One region of the Bacillus sp. z14 (2026) genome, then DNA from elsewhere that is predicted to be linked to it. Evidence: predicted binding sites of a transcription regulator. Region 1 holds the regulator's gene; each other region holds the start of a gene.
The links. The regulator Rex, encoded in region 1, represses fermentation and respiration genes when NADH is low (regulators of the CRP and FNR family bind a similar motif). The targets are predictions, from matches to a motif close to TTGTGAAATATTTCACAA.

Region 1 (2,275 bases):
TGTGAAAGGTGACCTGCAATGATCTTAAGCAGGGTGGATTTTCCTGCACCGTTTCTGCCAACAAGTGCTATACGGTCTTTCGTTTGAACTTCGAGCTTAATAGTAGATAAAATTGCTTCAGCTCCATAATATTTGGATACATTATTAACTTGTAAAATAATCATATTCTCACCTCAAGAAGTACATACCTTAAGTGTAGCCTACTCTTGATAAGCACCGCAACTTAATAGAAAATTTGTGAATACTCACACAAAAATTACCAAAAATGATAGAAATATTATAGAATAGGAATAGGAGAATAAACTTTCAGTGAATTTACGTGCTTTATTAATCAGGAAAGATCCCATATGATTGGTATCGCGGAGGTAACCTGGAAACAATCAGAACCGCTAGTCCTAGTATTTTGCTCGAATATAAAATTAACGAATCATTGATAAAAAAGCGGCGTATTATACATAGCTAAGATAGTTAGAATTATGGTAGTGAAGAAAACTTCTGATATAATTTCTATGTGGTACCCGGGCACTCCAAGGATTAGATATTGATTTTATATGGAAAAAAGCTGAAAATATGAATAGATTAATTATTCGTATAATCTTAAAAACGAAAGTAAGAAATAACAGCTGTTTCAGCAATACTTGATTAACCTTATATGTTATGTGCAAAGCAATCGAAAAATCAATGGTTATTGAAGGAAACTATTTTCATTGGAAAACCGGGGGGTAAAACCAGTCGGGATTATCAAAGGCAGTTTTGATATATGGAGTAACGATTGACAAGAAAGAATAGGGAGAAGGGAATTAATTTTGCAGGAAAATACTAAAATACCGCAGGCTACAGCCAAACGACTTCCATTATATTATCGTTTTATACAAAATCTACACGCGTCAGGAAAACTACGAGTTTCTTCCGCAGAACTAAGTGAAGCTGTTAAAGTAGATTCAGCTACTATACGAAGAGATTTCTCGTACTTTGGTGCTTTAGGTAAAAAAGGGTATGGTTACAATGTTAATTATCTATTATCCTTCTTTAGAAAAACTCTCGATCAAGATGAGATTACAAAGGTAGCTCTAATTGGAGTCGGGAATCTAGGTACAGCTTTCTTAAATTATAATTTTATGAAAAATAATAATACAAAGATTGAAATGGCGTTTGATGTTTCTCCTGATAAAGTAGGAACCCTTATAGGGGATGTTCCGCTCTATCATATGGATGAACTGGAGAAAAAACTTGAAAAGCAAGATATTAGTGTAGCTATTTTAACAGTTCCATCACAGGTTGCCCAATCTATTACAGATCGTTTAGTGGCTGCGAACATTAAGGCTATTTTAAACTTTACGCCGGCACGTCTGAATGTGCCAGACAGCATTCGTGTCCATCATATTGACCTTGCAGTCGAATTGCAATCATTAGTATATTTTCTTAAACATTATCCATCCGGAAATACGGAAGATACAGAATAAAAAATCTCGAAGGTTTTCCCTCCGAGATTTTTTTTGTTATTCTTTTGGTTTTTCACTTTTCATTTTCTTTATTTGCTTATGAATCATCACCAAGCGGATTCCTGAACCAACATCAAGTGTAGCCAGTATGATCAGGAAATAGGTAAAGAAATCCCAACCGCTGCGTGATACATTTTGAACAGCAAAAAATATAAAAATAGCACCTAAAATTAAGTAAGTCGTTGCCATATACAACGGTGAACGTCTCATAACAAACCTCCGATAAAGCTTTGAACTTTATTAAGCTCTTCCATATTTTTTAATATATCATCTTTGTAAAGTGATTGTACGATTACAACTAATGTATTCATAGTAATGTGGGCAAAAATAGGAACAAGGATTCTCTTTGTTTTAACATATAAATAAGCAAATGTGAATCCCATTGCTGTATAAAGCAGGATATGTACAAATTCCATGTGAGCAACGGCAAAGATCAGTGAACTGATTAACGCGCTCAGGAAGAAATTCAATCGCTTGTGTAATGTGCCAAAGATAATTTTCCTAAAGACAATCTCTTCTAAAAATGGCCCAAGTACAGAACTGACTACCATAACAAGCGGTACTGCCTCAATGAGACCGAGTATATTCTGTGTATTTTCAGACCCGGTAGGAATACCAATAATTCGTTCGATATTACCAGCTATAGATTGTGAAAACAAAGCAAGAAATACTCCGCCAATTGCCCAGCCGATCGAAGCTCCCACACTTGCCTGATCGCCTAAGCTTCTATTATTTTTTTCATATCTCAGTAGGACTAGAGTAATGATAGAAGC
Region 2 (2,275 bases), on a different contig from region 1:
TGATTTTGCTCGTTCCATTTACGTCCCTTATTGGCTGGTTCCAACAAACACTTGGACTAAATCCGGAAATGACCATTGCCTTTGCACATGGAACATTCAACATTACAAACACACTGATCATGATTCCATTCATTGGTGTATATGCGTGGATTGTTACTAAACTCATTCCAGGAAAAGATACTGTTATTGAGTATAAACCAGAGCATCTGGATGAACGAATCATCGACCAATCTCCTTCTATTGCACTTGGACAGGCGAAAAAGGAAACTTTGCGAATGGGCGAGTTTGCTATTAAAGGATTGGAAGAAACGTATAACTACCTGTTAACTAATGAAACTGCTTCATTGAATACAGGTAATCAAATTGAAGAGGCTCTTAATAATTTAGATCACAAAATAACAGATTATCTTGTTAAAGTCTCCACAAGTTCACTGTCTGCTAATGAATCTGACGAACATAATATTCTAATGCATACCATCACTGATATCGAACGCATTGGCGACCATTTCGAAAATATTCTGGAATTTGCAGAGTATAAAAATACAAATAAAGCAACATTTACAGATGAGGCCACAGAAGGCATGTCTCAAATGTTCACACTAACTATAGAAGCGGTCAAAGAAGCGATGGCGGCAATAGAGAATCAAGATAAGGAAAGTGCCTATAAGGTACTCGAATTGGAACGTAAAATCGATAAGATGGAGCGCCAATTAAGAAAGCAGCATGTCATCCGTTTAAATAATGGATCCTGTTCTGCACAAGCAAGCCTTGTTTACGTTGATATTTTAAGTAATCTTGAACGCATCGGCGATCACGCTAAAAACATTGCCGAAACTATTATCGGTGAACAAGAATAAACAGAAAATAGACTCTCCTCGGAGAGTCTATTTTCTTCCCTTCATTCATTATTTCACTATTATAAAATGCCCTAAACACACTCTCTCCCCATTAACTATTTTAGATTTACACATATTTATCATCCTCAAAAATCCTCCTGTTTTCATTATTTATAAATCAAAATTACAACGGTAACTATTGATGAATGAAATATTTCACTATCAATATAGTGTAAATAGTATTCTTTTTGCTATGAAAGCGCTTTTTTCGAGCAAAAAGTTTTGTGAATTTATACACAAGGAGTATGCTTAAAGTAGAGGATTTATGGTTATATAAATATAACTAATTTAATTTTTCGCTATAACAAACAGAAATGGGGTATTTGCTATGTCAGACACAATGAAACAGCAATCAGAGACACAATCCTCTCCGGTTGCTTCACAAGAAGAATTGTTAAAACAATTATCAAAACCAGAGGTTCAGGAATCATTAGTTACACTATTAAATCAATTACCACAATTAACTGAAGTTGTAACAGCACTGAACAAATCATATGAATTCGCTCAATCCGTCGCTACTGATAAAGTATTAGTAAACGATTTTGCCAGTACAGCGAAGGAATTTGCAGAGCCTGTTACGAAAACAGCCAAACATATAGCTGTCAATGCTATGGAAGCAAAGGAAAGAGCTGAACAAAGCAAAGAAGTGATCAGTGTATTCGGTTTGATGAAAATGCTAAAAGATCCTCAAATCCAAAAGGTTCTTCGTTTTGCCAGCGCTTATCTTCAAGTAAGCAACGAACGTTCTAAATAAAAGTTCATTTATTTAAAAAGCACTTATTCTATAATTTTCGAAAAATACTGGATTTAAAAAATTACAAACAAGGGTGGAACATATCATGGCACAAGAAATTGTTATTTTAGGAGCAGGGTATGGCGGTCTTCTTTCAGCATTATCAGCACGTCAGCATTTAACTCCTGAAGAAGCTACTATTACAGTTGTTAACCAATATCCGACACATCAAATTATTACTGAACTGCATCGCTTGGCAGCAGGCAATATTAGCGAAGGCCGAATTGCTATGCCATTAGATCGTTTGTTTAAAGGAAAAGATATTAATTTAATTATCTCTAAAGTTGACTCTATATCAGCAGATGAAAGAAAGGTAACCCTTTCAAGCGGAAAAATCTTAACCTATGATAAATTAGTCGTTGGATTAGGCAGCCAAACTGCTTATTTTGGCATTCCTGGTCTTGAAGAAAATAGTATGGTCTTAAAATCAGCAGAGGATGCTAATAAAATTAACAAGCATATCGAAGATCGAATAAAAGAATATGCACAAACTAAAAATCCAGCAGATGCAACCATTGTAATCGGTGGCGGTGGACTAACCGGTGTTGAATTAGTTGGAGAAATTGCGGATACAACTCCTAAAGTT
Region 3 (2,275 bases), on a different contig from region 1:
AGACAAAAGGATTATATAGAACACTAAGAAATGCCGTTACGTAGTGGTAACGGCATTTCTTAGTGCTGTTTAATTTTCATTAAACCATAAACCATTGATTCCATATCTCTCTTTAAATCTCTATTCTACTTTTTCTCAGCAAGCCATGCAGCAACTTTCTCTGCATCCTCGCCTTTGATTATTCCTGCAGGCATTCCTTTCGCACCGTTATTGATTATATCCAGGATTTCATCCTTACTCATACTATTTCCGATATCCTCAAGCTTTGGTCCGGCATAGCCTTCTAAAGCATTGCCATGGCAGGAAGCACAGTTATTGGCATATATTTTTTCTTCTTCTGTTAGTGGTTTTTGCGATTCTTCTTTATTACCAGAAGAGCATGCAGTTAAAGAAAAAACTAAGCCTGCCAGTAAGAGGGCTTTATTGTACATAGGAATCATTCTCCCTTCAGTTCTATTTAAGAATTACTTTACTTGAGTTTATTATTTTGTCAATATAAAGACTTCTCTGTCAATCCGATAGAAGTGGATCTATGACAAAGGACTTAAATTCAAAAAATAATGACTACAGTTAGACAAATACATAAAGCAGGCATATAATAAGAATGTGAAGTATTTCACAATCTGTAAGGTGAAGGTGTTCACAAATTGTTTACAGACTGATTTTAAATAATCTGATAAAATTAAATTGTCAGATAGGATGTTCAGTAATTTTTTTCACTAATAGGGACGCATTTTATCCCTGTGGGACTATTTACGACCAATACTAGGTTTTCTATAAGGAGGAAATTGAAATGGCTGTTAAAGAAGAAAAAATAGAAGAAGTCCTTAAGGTATCTGAGATGATTGAAGAGTTAATCGAAAATGGAAAATCGGCCCTGCGTACATTTGAGACATTTGATCAAGAAAAAATCGATGAGATTGTTCATCAAATGGCAATTGCCGGTCTTGATCAACACATGCTTTTAGCTAAAATGGCGGTGGAAGAGACTGGCAGAGGGATTTACGAAGATAAATGTACTAAAAACATGTTTGCAACGGAATATATTTGGCACAGTATTAAATACGATAAAACGGTTGGTGTCATTCGTGAAGATCAACAAACAGGTGTCATGGAGATTGCAGAGCCTGTCGGAATTGTTGCAGGTGTCACACCAGTTACGAATCCTACTTCGACTACTATGTTTAAAGCTTTAATATCTATTAAGACACGTAACCCAATTATATTTGCTTTCCATCCATCAGCACAAGAATGCTCCAAGAAGGCGGCGCAAGTCCTGCATGATGCTGCCGTAGCTGCAGGTGCTCCTAAAGGATGTATTCAATGGATTGAGCACCCATCCATTGAAGCTACAAAGCAATTAATGAATCATAAAGATATCGCATTAGTGCTTGCGACAGGCGGAGCAGGAATGGTTAAATCAGCTTATTCTACAGGTAAGCCGGCACTCGGTGTAGGTCCTGGTAACGTACCTTGTTATATTGAAAAGTCAGCTAAAGTAAAACGTGCAGTCAATGATGTTATTTTATCGAAGTCTTTTGATAACGGCATGATCTGTGCCTCTGAGCAAGCTATTATTGTAGATGATCAGATCTATGAAGAAGTTAAACAAGAGTTTATAAAAAATAACTGCTATTTTGTAAATGATAAAGAATTAAAGAAACTTGAACGTCTTGTTATTGATGAACAATCATGTGCCGTTAATGCTCATATTGTTGGAAAATCTGCTAATGAGATAGCTGAAATGGCTGGAATTAAAGTACCTGAGCATACCAAAATAATAATTGCCGAAATTGATGGTGCAGGTCCACAATATCCTTTATCTCGTGAAAAATTAAGTCCGGTATTGGCGTGTATCCGTGTTAAATCTACGGAAGAGGGCTTTGGTGCATGTATGGATATGCTGAACTTAGGTGGTCTTGGACACTCGGCCGTTATTCATAGCACCAATGAACAAATCCAACGGGAATACGGAATAAAAATGAAAGCATGTCGTATTATTGTAAATTCCCCATCTGCTCAAGGAGGAATTGGTGACATCTATAATGCCTTCATTCCATCTTTAACACTTGGTTGTGGCTCTTATGGAAATAACTCAGTTTCTGAAAATGTATCAGCTACTCACTTGATTAACGTGAAGATGATGACACAGCGTCGTAATAATATGCAATGGTTTAAATTGCCGCCAAAAATTTATTTTGAGAAGTATTCCACACAGTATCTAGCAAAAATGAGAAGAATCAAACGTGCCTTTATTGTAACGGATCCAGGCATG

Region 2: the regulator Rex is predicted to act here: its motif matches at 1,119-1,136, upstream of AC4G3O_RS14330 (DUF1641 domain-containing protein).
Region 3: the regulator Rex is predicted to act here: its motif matches at 605-622, upstream of adhE (bifunctional acetaldehyde-CoA/alcohol dehydrogenase).

The regions. Positions count from the first base shown of each region.
Region 1 covers NZ_JBZFQK010000006.1:8,812-11,086, forward strand. The annotation lists gene AC4G3O_RS16510 (ABC-F family ATP-binding cassette domain-containing protein) at 1-164, opposite strand, end outside; gene AC4G3O_RS16515 (redox-sensing transcriptional repressor Rex) at 804-1,463, shown strand; gene AC4G3O_RS16520 (YdiK family protein) at 1,500-1,712, opposite strand; gene AC4G3O_RS16525 (CPBP family intramembrane glutamic endopeptidase) at 1,709-2,275, opposite strand, start outside.
Region 2 covers NZ_JBZFQK010000004.1:64,315-66,589, reverse strand. The annotation lists gene AC4G3O_RS14335 (Na/Pi cotransporter family protein) at 1-857, shown strand, start outside; gene AC4G3O_RS14330 (DUF1641 domain-containing protein) at 1,225-1,650, shown strand; gene AC4G3O_RS14325 (NAD(P)/FAD-dependent oxidoreductase) at 1,736-2,275, shown strand, end outside.
Region 3 covers NZ_JBZFQK010000003.1:97,882-100,156, reverse strand. The annotation lists gene AC4G3O_RS11565 (mechanosensitive ion channel family protein) at 1-27, shown strand, start outside; gene AC4G3O_RS11560 (c-type cytochrome) at 126-431, opposite strand; gene adhE (bifunctional acetaldehyde-CoA/alcohol dehydrogenase) at 794-2,275, shown strand, end outside.